One region of the Phyllobacterium sp. CCNWLW183 genome, then DNA from elsewhere that is predicted to be linked to it. Evidence: riboswitches for the same ligand, from Rfam matches in the RefSeq annotation. Region 1 holds a riboswitch; the other holds the start of a gene.
What was found. A riboswitch is a leader RNA that binds a small molecule or an ion and turns the genes downstream of it on or off. The one in region 1 is predicted to bind cobalamin.
Positions count from the first base shown of each region.

Region 2: linked by a shared signal. The riboswitch ahead of bluB (5,6-dimethylbenzimidazole synthase) and the one ahead of V9K95_RS03130 (CbtB domain-containing protein) in region 1 are both predicted to bind cobalamin.

Region 1 is NZ_JBBCBN010000001.1:658,730-666,558, forward strand. It holds gene cobN (cobaltochelatase subunit CobN) at 1-3,499, opposite strand, end outside; gene cobW (cobalamin biosynthesis protein CobW) at 3,511-4,563, opposite strand; gene cobU (bifunctional adenosylcobinamide kinase/adenosylcobinamide-phosphate guanylyltransferase) at 4,568-5,092, opposite strand; gene V9K95_RS03125 (CbtA family protein) at 5,092-5,817, opposite strand; gene V9K95_RS03130 (CbtB domain-containing protein) at 5,943-6,122, opposite strand; cobalamin riboswitch at 6,172-6,404, opposite strand; gene V9K95_RS03135 (cobyric acid synthase) at 6,465-7,829, opposite strand, start outside.
Region 2 is NZ_JBBCBN010000001.1:839,473-847,301, forward strand. It holds gene V9K95_RS03965 (DMT family transporter) at 1-820, shown strand, start outside; gene metF (methylenetetrahydrofolate reductase [NAD(P)H]) at 1,314-2,240, opposite strand; gene V9K95_RS03975 (ArsR/SmtB family transcription factor) at 2,240-3,247, opposite strand; gene V9K95_RS03980 (DUF2293 domain-containing protein) at 3,376-3,693, shown strand; gene bluB (5,6-dimethylbenzimidazole synthase) at 3,626-4,369, opposite strand; cobalamin riboswitch at 4,416-4,608, opposite strand; gene V9K95_RS03990 (MOSC domain-containing protein) at 4,635-5,243, opposite strand; gene ettA (energy-dependent translational throttle protein EttA) at 5,343-6,992, opposite strand; gene V9K95_RS04000 (alpha/beta fold hydrolase) at 7,477-7,829, shown strand, end outside.

The DNA.
Region 1 (7,829 bases):
TGGCAGCCATTTCAAAAGCGCCCTTGTAGCCATGACGCATGACACCCGCAATCCATTTGGGGTTTGTCACGCGCCCACGCACAGTGCGTGCAATCTCTTCTTCCAGTGTACGGATGACTGGTTTTTCAGGGCGCGAATGATCATTGTGGTAGATCGTGGTCCGCTCGCCCGACACAAGCTCCACCGCAGCCGACATACCACCTTCAAACTGGTAATACTCGTCTGAATCAAGCAAATCATGTTCCCGATTGTCCTGATTTTGAACAACGGCATTTACCGTCCGCAATCGTTCTTCGAGAAGGCCACGCTCTGGCTTGCCTTCTTCGCCTGCCCCATAGGCGTAGCCGCCCCAGACCAGCCACGCTTCGGCCAAATCATCGCGCTTCGCCCAATCATTCTCATCCATAAGCGCTTGCAGCCCGGCGCCATAAGCACCCGGTTTAGAGCCAAAAACACGGAATCCCGCGCGTTGTTTGGCAAGCTTTTCGTCGGCACCTTCGGCAATCAACCGCGCCTGTTCACTATGCATGCGCGCAGCGATGGGATTGTCCTGCTCGTCTTCGTCCAATGCTCCCACCGCACGAACGGCAGTATCAAATAATGCAATTTGATCAGGAAAAGCATCCCGGAAAAAGCCGGAAATACGCAAGGTTATATCCACGCGCGGACGCCCCAGCAAAGCAATCGGAATAATTTCATATCCAGTAACCCGGCGGGATGCCATGTCCCATACGGGTTTGACTCCAATCAGCGCCAGTGCCTGCGCAATATCATCTCCGCCGGTGCGCATATTCGACGTGCCCCAAGCGGTTAGACCAAATGATGTCGGCCATTCGCCATGATCTTGCGTATATCGGCGGATCAAAAGCTCGGCAGATTTTTGTCCCAATTCCCATGCGGCGGGTGTCGGCACAGCGCGCGTATCAATGGAAAAAAAGTTGCGGCCTGTTGGCAAAACATCCGGCCGTCCGCGTGTTGGTGCTCCCGAAGGTCCCGGTGCTACAAAACGCCCGTCAAGTGCCGTCAAAAGTGCATTAATTTCTGCATCGCCACATGCTGAAACAGCCGGATGCAGATTGTCGCGGATGCCTTCCAGCACCGCCGTAGTCGCAACCCAATCTTCAGGGCATTCAACTTCACCCGCCACCAGCTTGGCCGCGAGGATTTCAATGCGCTCGACCGTGTCTCCGGCGATACGCCAAGACGCATCGGAAAGAGTTCTCAGGCCTTGCGGACGCAAACCTTCCCATGGCGCGGCCATGTCACAATCAAGCGGGTCAAAGCCATCGAGTTTGAGATCCAAAGCAATCGCACGTTGCAGACTTTGATCAGATCCATGCCCCGAACCGCGGGGTACACGCGCCAAAGCCACAACCAAATCGGTTAACAGGCTGCCTTTGGGGGATTGCCCGAAAATATGCAATCCATCGCGAATCTGCATTTCCTTGAGATCACAGAGATAGGCATCAAGTTTTTGCAGAGCGAGATCATCTGGATCATGGTCATGAATGCCGGCATCCGTGTCGAGGCCAATATCGCGCACGAGATCGAGAATTTGTCCCTTTAGACGCACAAGACGACGCGGATCAACGCCCGAGGCTTCGTAATATTCGTCAACAAGCGCCTCGAGATCCTTTAACGGCCCATAGCTTTCAGCACGGGTCAGTGGCGGCGTCAGATGATCGATAATAACTGCCGATGAACGGCGTTTAGCCTGCGTACCCTCACCTGGGTCATTGACGATAAAAGGATAGATATGGGGAACAGGGCCTAAAACCGCCTCTGGATAGCATGCTTCGGATAGCGCGAGGGATTTGCCCGGCAGCCACTCCAGATTGCCATGCTTGCCAACATGTACAATGGCATGGGCACCATACACGCTCCGCAGATAGGCATAGAATGCGATATAACCATGCGGCGGCACAAGATCAGGCGAATGGTAAGTCTCTTTCGGGTCAATATTATAACCACGAGCCGGCTGAATGCCGACAAGAGTTTCGCCGTATCTCGTCAAAGGCAGCGCAAATAGGCTATCGCCTGCAATGAAATACGGGTCGGCTTCTGGTTTGCCCCAACGCTCGACTACTGCAGCCTGAATCGATTGAGGAAGAGTATCGAAGAAGTCCTTGTATTCTCGCAGAGAAATCGTTTCGCGCACCTCGCGCCCATCATTCGCGGAATTGGTTGGTCCCGCCATCAATTGATTAATCAGAGCATCGCCATCGGCAGGAATATCGGCGACCGGATAGCCCTGCTCGCGCATTTTATTGAGTATATGCCGCGTTGCAGCTGGCGTATCCAAGCCGACGCCATTGCCAAGGCGGCCATCGCGATTTGGATAGTTCGCCATGATCAATGCCGTCAAACGCTTGGCAGGCTTTGTGGCGCGAAGACGAGCCCAGCCAGCAGCCAATGCTGCAACGAACTCAACCCGATCGGCCAAAGGCTCATGCGTAACAATATTTGCTTGAACCGCCTCATCATAATGGCGTGCGGATTTGAACGACACCGCGCGCGATAAAACCCGACCATCTATCTCGGGCAGTGCAACATTCATCGCCAGATCGCGCGCTGAAAGCCCCTGATCAGAATTGCACCATTGATCGACACTTGAGCCTGAGAAGATGACTTGCAGCACCATAGCATCGTCATGCTCAAGCACGGTGGGCTTACGCGACGCGCCGGGCACCGAAACCGCAAATCCAGTTGCATTCAGGACCACTGCTGGCGCGGCTTCATTAAAAATACCTGTCAGTGTTGCAACTGAGACTGGATCTTTCAGGCTGGAAACGAAAACCGGCAAGGGGTTAAGGCCCTTTGCCTTCAGCGCACTAACCAGTGCTTCCACGGGTTGCATTTGTCCGCTTTGCACCAGTGCCCTGTAAAAGCAGATAGCAACAATTGGAGCATCCGCCACCCAGTGTTTGCGCAATTCGGTTAGCGATGGAGCCGAGCTCCCCGGCCACCAAAGGCCCGCCTTTAATAATGGTGCAGCCTCTTGCGGCTTGTCACCACCATGGATCATGGCCGCACAATAGTCGAGGAAGTATTGCGCGTTCTGCGCTCCACCTTCCAGCAAGTAATGCCAAAGAGCGTCGCGATCCTGACGCGTAACCGTCGAAAACCGGTCCAGACCCGGGTCGGGCTTGTCATCACCCGGCAGAACCGCCAAATGAACCTTATGATTTACAGCGCAGGCGTGGAGCGCTTCCAACCCGTAAGGCCAATAGCTTTCGCCGCCGATAATCCTGACAACGATAAGTTTGGAATATTGGGCTGTCCGCTCGATATAGGCATCGACGGACATGGGATGCGCAAGCGCCATCATATTTGCCAAGCGTAACGACAAGCCATTACCAGCTTGCCGTTGGGCCATACCAAGGCTCGCAAGTTCTGTATCGGCAGCAGAAAGAAACAGCACATCTCCCGGTGTCTGGCCGAGATCAATTGCCTCGGTGCCTTCAGCAATCGTTCCTTTTTGAGCCAGCAGAAGATGCATTCAATTTCCGATCAAGCTGCAGCAGCATTAACAGCTGATGTAATGGCTGCTGAATCAATATCGTGCAGGCCAATAACAACGAGCCTTGTCTGGCGTTCTTCGCCCGGATTCCAGCTACGATCAAAATAATGCTCGATGCGTGATCCGACGGCTTGAATGACCAGGCGCATAGGCTTGCCGGGTACATCAACGAAACCTTTGAGCCGCAGGACATCATGATCGACGATCACATGCTTCAACTTCTCAACAAATGATTTGGGCTCTGCAACCGGCCCAAGCCCAACGACAAAGCTTTCAAATTCATCGTGATCGTGCTCTTCGCCTGCCTCATGTTCCATCTCGTGATGGGACTTGCGGTTCGCAATATCCTCTTCGGTGCCAATACCAAGTCCAAGTAGGAGTTGATTGCTAAGCTTGCCAAAGCTAGCCGAAACCATGTTAAGTGAACGCGATGAGCGGCTCTGCACGTCACTCTTGACCCCGGCAAGTTGAGCTTCGTCAATAAGATCGGTCTTATTCAGAACAATAAGATCGGCGGCGCGAATTTGATCCTCGAACAGCTCTTCCAGCGGGCTGTCGTGATCAAGTGACTCGTCCTGCTCGCGCTGAGCATCAACCTTATCGTGATCATCTGCAAAACGGCCTTCCGACACGGCGGCAGCATCAATAACGGTAACAACGCCATCAACGGTTACCTGTGTCTTGATTTCCGGCCAGTTAAAAGCGGCAACCAGCGGCTGTGGAAGAGCAAGACCGGACGTTTCAATGACAATGTGATCAAAGCGATCAGGTCGATCCAGAAGCTTGGTCATGGTGGGAATGAAATCATCGGCCACGGTGCAGCAAATGCAGCCATTGTTAAGTTCGATCATATCTTCGTCGCGGCACGCTTCGATACCGCAGCCTTTGAGCAAATTCCCGTCAACGCCAAGATCACCAAATTCGTTGATGATCAGCGCGATGCGCTTGCCATTGGCATTTTCGAGCAGATTTCGGATCATTGTAGTCTTGCCCGAACCGAGAAAGCCAGTGATGACCGTTGCCGGAATCTTGTGACCCTGCATTTTGTTATCCCTTCATTTTGAGCGGCAGCCCTGCTGCCACGAAATAGACTTTTGCCGCAGCGGCAGCCACGGCTTGATGCAATCGGCCTGCGTGATCACGAAACTCACGTGCCATGCGGTTTTCCGGTACTATTCCAAGACCAACCTCATTGGAAACCAGAACAATGGCACCGGCGAGATGGCTCAGTGTGTTTGTCAGACGTGTTATTTCGGCGTCGATATCACGTTCGGCCATCATTAAATTGGTCAGCCACAGTGTAAGGCAATCGACCAGGATTGCCTTTTCGACACCAGCAAGACTTTCCAGTTTTCCGGCCAGATCAATTGGTTCTTCAACTGTAATCCATCGGGATCCGCGCCGCGCTCTATGATGCCCAATTCGCTCGGACATTTCATCATCCCACGCTCTGCCGGTGGCAAGATAAATAGCATCCCACCCGGATGATTCGATCAGACCTTCGGCAAAGGACGATTTGCCGGAACGCGCGCCTCCAAGAATAAGGGTAATTTCGCGTTCCAGCGGTTGCATTACTGCTCAAGCTCCGATGAAGCATAATTCTGAATTGCCCAGCCCAGTGCAGTACCAAGTACAACCCAGAAGAAGAGATTGGTTGCCAGTGCTGAGACGGCGAACTCTGAGGCAAGTGTCGGAGGCACCGCTGATGTCAGATCTTCTGCTTCCGGTGCGCCATAAATATGGGGAGCGACAATCAATACAACACCAAGAAGCTTAGCCCAAATCTGCTCACGCAGTACGATCAGATAGACGCCGCCCGCCGTCAGAATGACAGTTATCAGCCACCAGGTCTGCCGCATGGCCAGATCGGCTGCAGGCATAGCAGGCAATTCAGGGGCAAGGCTGAACGCCGGTGCAAAATTGAAGATGAAAAATCCTGCAAGCCCCCAATAGATTCCGTTCTGAAGGGTAATGCGACGACCGAGGAAAAGCGCCGCAGCACCAGTGATCAACGCAAAGCCTGCTCCAGCCACCAGATTGATCAACAACGTATTACCGAGACGTCCAAATGGCAGTTCGGGACCCGCCTCTTCCGCATGTTCGTGCGGAGTAACCGCCGCAGGTGCAGATTCGCTCGCAGAGGCAGGCGTATCATGGGAATGACCTCCGCCACCCGCACTTTCATACTCTTCCGCATGCAATATGAGCGGTACATTTTTTACATACATGGCCGGTGTTAGAATTATTCCGGCAAACAGACCGGCTATGATTGTAGCCAGCAAATATTTGACCAACATGGAGTCGACTCCCCAATTCCAAAAGCGAGACGCCGGGCACCTGCAAAGGCCCCGGACCAAACAAACCATCATTATTTCAATGCTTAAGGGTCGATAGCTGAATCAGCATTTCAGCTTTCAAAGACTCAATGGCAAGGAAATCCATATGAATGGCGGGTGTCGTGTGCTGTGTCATGCAGCGTTTCAGAATGTGAAAGACCGACGCCATAAATAATGAACACGCCGAGAAGCAATGACACAACAGCCGTCGTCAGACGCGATGCGAGTGGGAGAGAAATCGTATTAGAAGTACGAACAGTAGCCATAACAACCTCCGTGCAGGGCCAGAAGGGAAAATCCCCCTCGGTTTTGGGCACTATTACCCTGTGATTGGCAGGTCTCCTGGCTCGCGGGTCGCAAGATAAATGCCGCCTTCCCGGTTTCCCAGTGACTGCCGTCCGCTTTCGCGTTCAGCATGGCATATACCCTAACCGCTCTACAGTCGCGGGGTCGGCTGCGGTGGGGTCGCCCTAATGGGTACGACCGTCGCATTCCCTTTTGATCCCTGGCCTTTGGCCAATGCGGGAACCAATCATCTGCTGAACGTTATTCACCAAGCGCTCTAAAAGTCAAACGAATCTGCGACACCTTGATCGCTGCCTACGCCGTCAGACACGTTTAAGCGCAAACAATGCCTCGATATCCAGAACTGACTCCAATTGCGCTGCAATGGAGTCGAGCGCCGCATCTACACCAGCGTGATAATCGAGAACGCCAGCAGATATTCCCATGGACTTTAAAAGTGCTGCCCGGAATGCGTCCGCGTTGAAAAGCCCGTGCATATAGGTACCGAATACTTTGCCGTCAGCGGATATTGCACCATCCGCTATGCCATCAATATTCACGGCTGGCCGGATGCAATCGGGGCCAGTCGTTCGACCAAGGTGAATCTCATAGCCCTTCAACGGTATGTCAAACTGCAATGAATGGGCTTGGACATTGCGCACGGTCTTCTCCGGCTCCATAACTGTATCAATATCGAGATAACCAAGACCTCTAATTTCCCTGATATTTCCTTCAATCCCTTGGGGGTCAGATACTGTTTTACCCAGCATCTGGAAGCCGCCACAAATGCCGATAATATGACCACCTCTGCGCCTGTGCAGATCAAGATCGCGGTCCCAGCCATTTTCACGGAACCGTTGAAGGTCACCAATGGTGGATTTGGAGCCCGGAATAATGACCAAACCTGCATCTGCAGGGATTCGCTCGCCACTTTTGATCATGACGACCTCGACTTGCGGTTCAGCTATCAGCGGATCGAAATCATCAAAATTGGCAATGCGATCAAGCACTGGAACGGCAATTTTCAACGCCCGCCCATCACCTTTGACCAGCCGTTCCAATACAACCGAGTCTTCCGCCGGAAGACGGGAGGCATCTTTCAACCAAGGGACAACCCCGAAGGACGGCCAGCCCGTAAATTGTGTGATAGATTTCAAACCGTCATCGAAAAGCGAAATGTCGCCGCGAAACTTGTTGATCAGATAACCGGAAATCATATCCCGATCTTCAGGAGAAAGAATTGCGTGCGTGCCGACAATCGACGCTATCACCCCGCCTCGATCAATATCGCCAACCAGAACCACAGGCACATTGGCTTTGACGGCAAAGCCCATATTGGCGATGTCCCCTGATCGCAGATTGATTTCTGCGGGCGATCCAGCTCCTTCAACGATGACTATGTCCGCATCGGCACGAACGATATCCCACGACTCCATAACCGCATTCAGCAATCCCGCCTTGTATTGCTGATAATCCCTGCCCTTCGCCTGTCCCCAAACTTTACCCTGGACAATGATTTGGCTGCCCGTTTCTGACTGAGGCTTCAGCAATACCGGATTCATGTGAACGGACGAGGGCACGCCACAAGCCAGCGCTTGCAACCATTGCGCCCGGCCAATCTCACCACCATCATCGCTAACAGCAGCATTGTTCGACATGTTTTGCGGCTTGAATGGAAAAACCCTCAA
Region 2 (7,829 bases), 180 kb from region 1:
TGTACAAGTTGTTCCACCCCTCACGCTGGTGTTGTTTCGCGTTGTCATAGCAGCCCTGGCGCTGCATATTTATCTTGCAAGCCGCGGTGTTAATTTCTGGGACTATCGTCGCCACGCGCTCGGTTTTGCCGGACTCGGCCTGTTGAACAATGTCATTCCCTTTTCTTTGCTTTTCATCGGGCAAACAGCGCTAGGTGCTGGTCTTGCCTCTATCTTCAATGCAACGACCCCTATCTGGACGGTCATATTGGCGACCATACTGACCGCCGACGAAAAGGTTACGGCAGCCAAGCTTGCCGGCATTTTCATGGGTATCGTGGGTATTGTGGTCATGATCGGGCCTGGAATTTTGACTGGCCTTGGCGGGCCGCTATGGGCCGAGCTTGCTGTCATAACCGCAACTATATCCTACGCCTTCGCGAGCATCCTGGCCAAACGCTTTAAAGGCATCCCGCCAACAGTAACGGCAACCGGACAGATGACAGCATCCACTCTTATCATGATCCCTGTCGTACTCCTCCATGACGGCATGCCGCATTTGGATGGGATTAGCCTGGGCGTCTGGTCCGCCATTCTCGGATTGGGGCTGCTATCGACAGCTTTCGCCTATATCCTGTTCTTTTCAATCGTGAAAGCTTCGGGAGCAACCAATGCCTCCCTCGTCACCCTAATTGTTCCGGTCAGCGCGGTTTTACTTGGAACAATTTTTCTTAGCGAGAAACTGGCGGCGCAAGACATTGCCGGGATGGCCCTCATCGCTTTGGGCCTGCTGATCATTGATGGCCGTATTCTAGCGCTTTCCAGAAAGCCGAATAGATAGAATTGTCATAAAATTTCTGTAGTTAGCCCGAAACTCCAAGGCTTAATCCTGTTCGAAATGTGGCAAAGCAACACGCTAACGAGAACTGCGATAATTTTATCGCACTGCAAAATTTTACCGCCAGCAAAGAATTTTTTCGATTTTTTCGACATTTTCAAACGTTTAAATACGTTTAGTTTCAAAAACTTATCGTTGCTGTAGAAAAAATTTCTACACTCTTTGTCATCGTTCGGTAATATTTGGGCTTTTTCTGTGGCGAATTTGCGCTATGTTATGGGGGTTAACTGCAGGAGACAAGCGATGGGACTAACTCGATCGATGAATGTCCTTATGATCTGTGCAGCGTTCGCATTTATTGGTGCAATGGTCGTAGGACTGATACCTTGAATTGAAATATGAGCGCTACGGATATGGTCTCTGACCGTTAAGTGAGTGAAACAAAAGAAACGGCCCGGTTATAGCAACCGGGCCGTTTCACTTTTACAAGCTGTTATCAAGCTGCTGCACCGGCCAGATTGGATTGGAGTGCTACAGCTTCCGGACGAATACCGATGAGATGGCAGATCGCAAAGGCGAGATCAGCCCTGTTCATCGTATAAAAATGGAAATCCTGCACGCCACGTTCGACCAGATCAAGAACCTGTTCCGCTGCGACGGCTGAAGCTACCAGAGCATGAGTCTGCTCGTCATTCTGCAATCCATCAAACCGCTCTGCCAGCCATGTAGGTATGTGAGTACCAGCTTTGGAGCAAAAATTGGTAACCTGGGTGAAATTATGGATTGGAAGTATGCCAGGCAAAATCGGAATATAGATTCCGGCACGACGCACCTTTTCAACATAGCGCTCATATTGGTCGTTCTCGAAAAAGAACTGCGTGATGGCACGCGTCGCGCCATTATCGACCTTGCGCTTCAACATATCGATGTCGGTAGCAAAATCCGGGCTCTCGGGATGCTTTTCGGGATATGCAGACACCGAAATATCGAAGTCAGCGAAAGCTTTCAATCCAGCGACAAGTTCGGCACCGTTTTCATACCCACCCGGTGTCGGTTTGTAATGAGCACCTACGCCGCTTGCCGGATCGCCGCGCAAGGCGACAAAGCGATTGACACCCATGGCGGCAAATTCGCGGATTACCGTGTCCACCTCTTCCTTCGTGGCATCAACACAGGTCAAATGTGCCGCTGCATTCACATCGGTTTCGGTTAAGATGCGCTTGATCGTGCGGGCTGTGCGTTCACGAGTGGAGCCACCTGCCCCATATGTCACAGAGACAAATTCGGGATTAAGCGGAGCCAGACGCGTTACAGTCTCCCAGAGACGCTCTTCCATCACCTCGGTCTTTGGCGGGAAGAACTCGAATGAAACCTTGATATTGCTACCAAGATCGGCACGGCGGGATTGGCGGAAAAAACTCATTAGACACTCTCCGTAACGCGGGAGGTTGAAACAGGATCGGCAATTAGCAAGCGTGGGTCGCGTGCCAGCCACAATTTAACAGTCAGTTTGTCTTTATCTTTTGGTTGTAATTCCATGCTCTGTTCCAGCGTCAGTCCGGCTTCCGTCAGCCAGTCTTTAATCTGTCCGTCATGAAAACCGAGGCGCAAATGGGCATGTCTGTCGCGTAGAAATTCAAGTTCGTGTGGAGCAAAATCGACGATCAACATTCGGCCGGAAGGACGCAAGGCACGCGCAGCTTCACGAATGGCCTCGGCCGGATTATCAAGGAAGTGCAAGACCTGATGGATTGTCACCAGATCGAAAGACTCTCTGTCTACCGGCAAGGAATAGACGTCACCTTGACGGACTTGCGCGTTGGCAATGCCGGACTTCTCAAGATTTGACCGGGCAATCGTCAACATGTCGCGATTGATATCGATACCGACACCGCGCAAGTAGAGCGGAGCAAAGAGCTCAAGCAGGCGCCCGGTACCCGTACCGACGTCGAGCATCGCTTGAAACGGTCTTGCACCTATGATCTTGGTAAGGGCCTCTTCCACAGCGCCGTCTGGAACATGCAACGAGCGGATAGCATCCCAGCTTGAAGCATTCGCGCTAAAATAGGCAGCCGCACGTTCACGGCGCTGAAGCTTCACAGAGGAAAGACGTTCAAGGTCACGCTCCAGCAGGGGATCAGAACAATCCAGGCGATCTAGCAGGGAACGGGCAATATCTCCCACAATCAATGATTCCGCCAAACGGAAATAGGCCCAGGAGCCTTCCTGATAGCGGTTGATAAGACTTGCTTCAAAGAGCAATTTCAGATGTCGTGACACTCGCGGCTGAGATTGTCCTAAAATGGATGTGAGGTCGGAAACGGTTAGATCACCACGCGACAACAAAGCAAGAATGCGTAGCCGACTAGGCTCAGCTGCCGCTTTCAACGTATCAACCATCAGGTCGAGATTAAGATTGTGCCGGTCCATAACCAATCCTCAAAAGACATAAAGATATGTTTATGTCATGAGGCGACGATTGGCAAGAGGTTTTTGCCATTGACGACAATTTCTGCCGCGTCTGAAATAGGCGCCAGAATCAAATTAGAAAGACATCAATGAGTGCAGGAACGAACCGTCAGCGTTCAATCAACAAAGCGCTGACCTTGCTTTTACCCGCCGTTCCCTACTCCGATTCGGAACCAATACGCGCGGCCGCAGGTGCGCCCCATATGAAGACCTTGCCGCCGCCGATTGCCGTATGGTTGGCCGCTATTGCCCATGTGCGGCATCAACATACAGACTATGATGCGCTGCGCGACGAAGGCTATGACAAAGAGTCCGCTCGTTTCTTCGTGCTTGATGCGATTAATCGCAAACTGACGGAATGGCGGGCGACACGTCTTCTGGATCCGGATGAGGAAGATCTGAGCTGAGCTGGCCCCAGCCTTCTTCAAAAATAAGGTCCTGTAATTGGATTCTTTTGCGCCAGCCCTTTTTTTCCAGCTCCGGTGCATCAAAAAGCTCGTCGACATAGCCCAGGCATAGATAGGCAACAATCTCAACGTGATCCGGAATACCTAATATTTGGCGCATGTCATTGTCGTGATAGATGCTCACCCAGCCAACGCCAATACCTTCAGCACGGGCAGCAAGCCACAAATTTTGGACTGCACAAACGGTGCTATAGACATCCATCTGGCGGTTGTGGGTGCGACCGAGCACGACCGTTCCACCGCGTGTCCGGTCGCAGGTGATGCATAAATTGACCGGCGCTTTAAGGATGCCTTCCAATTTGAGAGAGGCATACAGCGCCCGGCGTTCATCTTGAAACAGGGCCTTGGCTTCCTCGTTGGCTTTGGCGAAAGCGCGGTGCACTTGCCTCTTGCGGGCCATATCGCGAATTGTGATGAAGTTCCAAGGCTGCATGAAGCCTACAGATGGAGCATGGTGCGCCGCATCGAGCAATCGCATCAAAACATCATAGGCGATCGGTTTTGACAAAAACTGATCGCGGACGTCTCGCCGGGTATAAATCGCCTTATAAACGGCCGCACGCTCATCGTCAGTAAAATCACCCGCTGGAACCGGACTATCAAAAGCTTCGTGCATTGTTTGCTCCTAACAACGCTTGAGGCCCTCGCCGCCGTCCGCGCAGCTTGGGCTATGGGGTCCGGCCGGTCTTCTGACTTGGGTTCAGCTGAACCGTGCGCCTTCCTGTGGCCTCTCGGCCACCGTGGCATAATGCACGGTCATTCCCCTTACAGCGCTGGGCACGTGCCGGATTTTCACCGGCTTCCCGATTCTCCGCAATCGTCTAAATTGCTGGCACCGGACCTGTTTTCTATTCGCCATGAAAAGGCACTTGGCGCAAGCCTTAGACCCTGTAAATCCACTGTTCGGGAATACGAATATCAACTTTTTCACCGGCGCGTATGATCCCGGGCTTTTCAACCCAAGCGACGATACCCCGCGAGCGCTTGGACACGCGTACAAAATCCAATGCAGTGGTGGTTTCGTCAGGAGTACCCGCATGCGAAGCAATAGAACGACCAGCAATCTTGCAGGGCGCATTCTGTCCATCGACTTTCAACGTCACGCCACCTTCAAAAAACATCAGCGATCTGGGTGGTAGCATCGAAAGGGATGGAATACCGGAAATCACCATGTTTCCACCGATCCATTCAGCTTTCAGCTGAGGCAAGCCCATGCCTGCTGCGATCTCGTCAAGCTCGTCGGCACTTAGAATGGAAAGGTGGCGTTCGTTGCGCATCTCGGTGCCACGCGGATACCAAGGCTCACGTCCGCCAGAGCGACGCGTCTGACCCGCGTGAAAGTCACCGACAATACCGTCAAAAGTCAGTTCCAGTGAATCTGTTGGAGAAGTGACAAAATCCCTGTCGAGTGCCTCAAATAGCCCGATCACACGACCACTGACCTTACGCGAAGGGACTATTTCGTCACGATTACCGAACAGGTCAGTCATCATTTGCTCCAAAAAGTTCCCTGCTTTAGAAAAGCGGCAAATTATCTGGCGATTACACCAGCAAAGACAACGGGGAACCTTGCGGTTCCCCATCTATACTTAGCGTGTCAGAGGCTTGTAGCTTGGACGCTTTGGATTGACGCTATCGGGACCGAGACGACGAATCTTGTCGTTTTCATAATCTTCGAAATTGCCTTCAAACCATTCGACATGGCTATCGCCTTCGAAAGCCAGGATATGCGTCGCGAGACGGTCAAGGAACATGCGATCATGGCTGATGATCACAGCGCAACCTGCATATTTTTCCAAGGCATCTTCAAGTGCTGCCAAGGTTTCCGTGTCTAGATCGTTTGTCGGTTCGTCGAGGAGCAAAACATTGCCACCGGACTGAAGCATCTTGGCCAGATGCACGCGGTTACGCTGACCACCAGAAAGATTTCCAACTTTCTGCTGCTGGTCGGTACCCTTGAAGTTGAATGCTGAAACATAAGCGCGGGAGTTCATCTCATGCTTGCCAAGCTTGATGATGTCAGTTCCGCCGGAAATTTCTTCCCAGACATTCTTGTCGGCTTTCAGGTGATCGCGACTCTGATCGACATATCCGAGGTTAACAGTCTCGCCGACGCGAATAGTGCCGGAATCCGGCTTTTCCTGACCGGTAATCATCTTGAACAGAGTGGTTTTACCCGCACCGTTCGGACCAATAATGCCAACAATACCGCCGGGTGGCAGTTTGAAAGTCAGGTTTTCGATCAGCACACGATCACCGAAAGACTTGGTGAGATTTTCGGCTTCGATAACCACCTGACCCAGCCGTTCACCCGCCGGTATCAGAATCTGGGCATCGCCGGGGCGCTGGTCGTTAGCGGCATCAACGAGCGCATCATAGGCCTTGATACGTGCCTTCGATTTTGCCTGACGTGCTTTCGGGCTGGCGGAAATCCACTCGCGTTCGCGCTCGAGAGCTTTCTGACGGGAGTCATCTTCACGGCCTTCCTGCAGCATGCGCTTGGACTTGGCACCAAGATAGGCAGAGTAATTGCCTTCATAAGCAATGCCGCGCCCACGGTCGAGTTCGAGAATCCAGCCGGTCACATTGTCTAGGAAGTAGCGATCATGCGTAATCAGAAGCACGGAGCCCTTATATTCGCGCAGATGTTTTTCAAGCCAGGCGGTCGTTTCAGCGTCCAAATGGTTGGTCGGTTCGTCGAGCAGAAGAAGGTCAGGCTGTGACAGGAGCAAGCGGCACAAAGCAACACGGCGGCGCTCACCACCGGAAAGATTGGTTACTTCGCTGTCGCCGGGTGGGCAACGAAGTGCTTCCATCGCCATCTCAACTTGCGATTCAAGGTCCCAGAGGTTTTGAGAATCGATGACATCCTGTAACTTGGCGCCTTCATCGGCGGTCTCGTCGGAGTAATTCATCATCAATTCATTGTAGCGATCGAGAATGGCCTTCTTGTCGGCAACGCCATCCATGACATTGCCCATAACGTCCTTGGCTGGATCCAAATAAGGTTCCTGCGCCAGATAGCCAACGGTAGCGCCATCCGCCAACCAAGCCTCGCCTGTATATTCCTTATCCAGACCAGCCATGATTTTCAGAACTGTAGACTTACCGGCGCCATTTGGACCCAGAATACCAATCTTGGCGTCTGGGTAGAAGGACAAGTTGATATTCTCAAGAACCTTCTTGGTTCCATATGCCTTGTTCAGGCCGGACATGTGATAGATGAATTGGCGTGCCATAACGCGCGTCACTCCGATGCTCGGGATTTCTTTTGAATGAATTTGCGCCGTATGTAGGCGAAAGCCTCAGCCGTGGCAATGGATGCCCATGATTTTCGACCTTCGCCAAACGAGCGAAACCGGGCGCGGATATTTCCGTCACCCGGTTTCCCCTCTGGTGCCGCAACAGGAAGCGTCCTCTTCTCCCAGTAGCGGCCATGTAAACTAACTAGACGAAATACGTTTCGTCATTGCGACAACATCATCCGATTCGCGATTACACCGAAAAATTGCAATGCCCGCGAAACTCATATGCTTCTGGTTTAAAGTTCTGCGGCAAGTTTAATGGGTTTGCAAGGGGTTTTGCAAAATAAAATTGCACACCAAATCGCCTGACTAATAATTGAGCACAATAGTCCAAAATTAAGAATAGTTTGTAGATTGTTTTCCACATTGACTAATTTTACGGCACCCTCTCAACTGGGCTTCTCGCAAAGAGGTTGCCATGAGTTTTGATGATACCGACGTTTTGACCACCAGTACTGGTGCAGCTCTTGCAATACGACACATGCCCGCAAAGGGTCAGGTTCGCGGGATCATTCAAATAAATCACGGCGTGGCCGAGCATTCTTTGCGTTACAAACGTTTTGCAGGATTTCTGAGCGAGCATGGTTTTCACATTTATGCACATGATCATCGGGGGCATGGCCTGACGAGAGCACAAGACGCACCGGCGGGACGCTTTGCTGCAAAAGATGGAATGGACGCCGTGTTGCGCGATGTTGATGCGGTCAACAATGAAGCGCGCCTACGCTATCCGGATTTACCCCTGATCATTTTCGGGCACTCCCTCGGCGG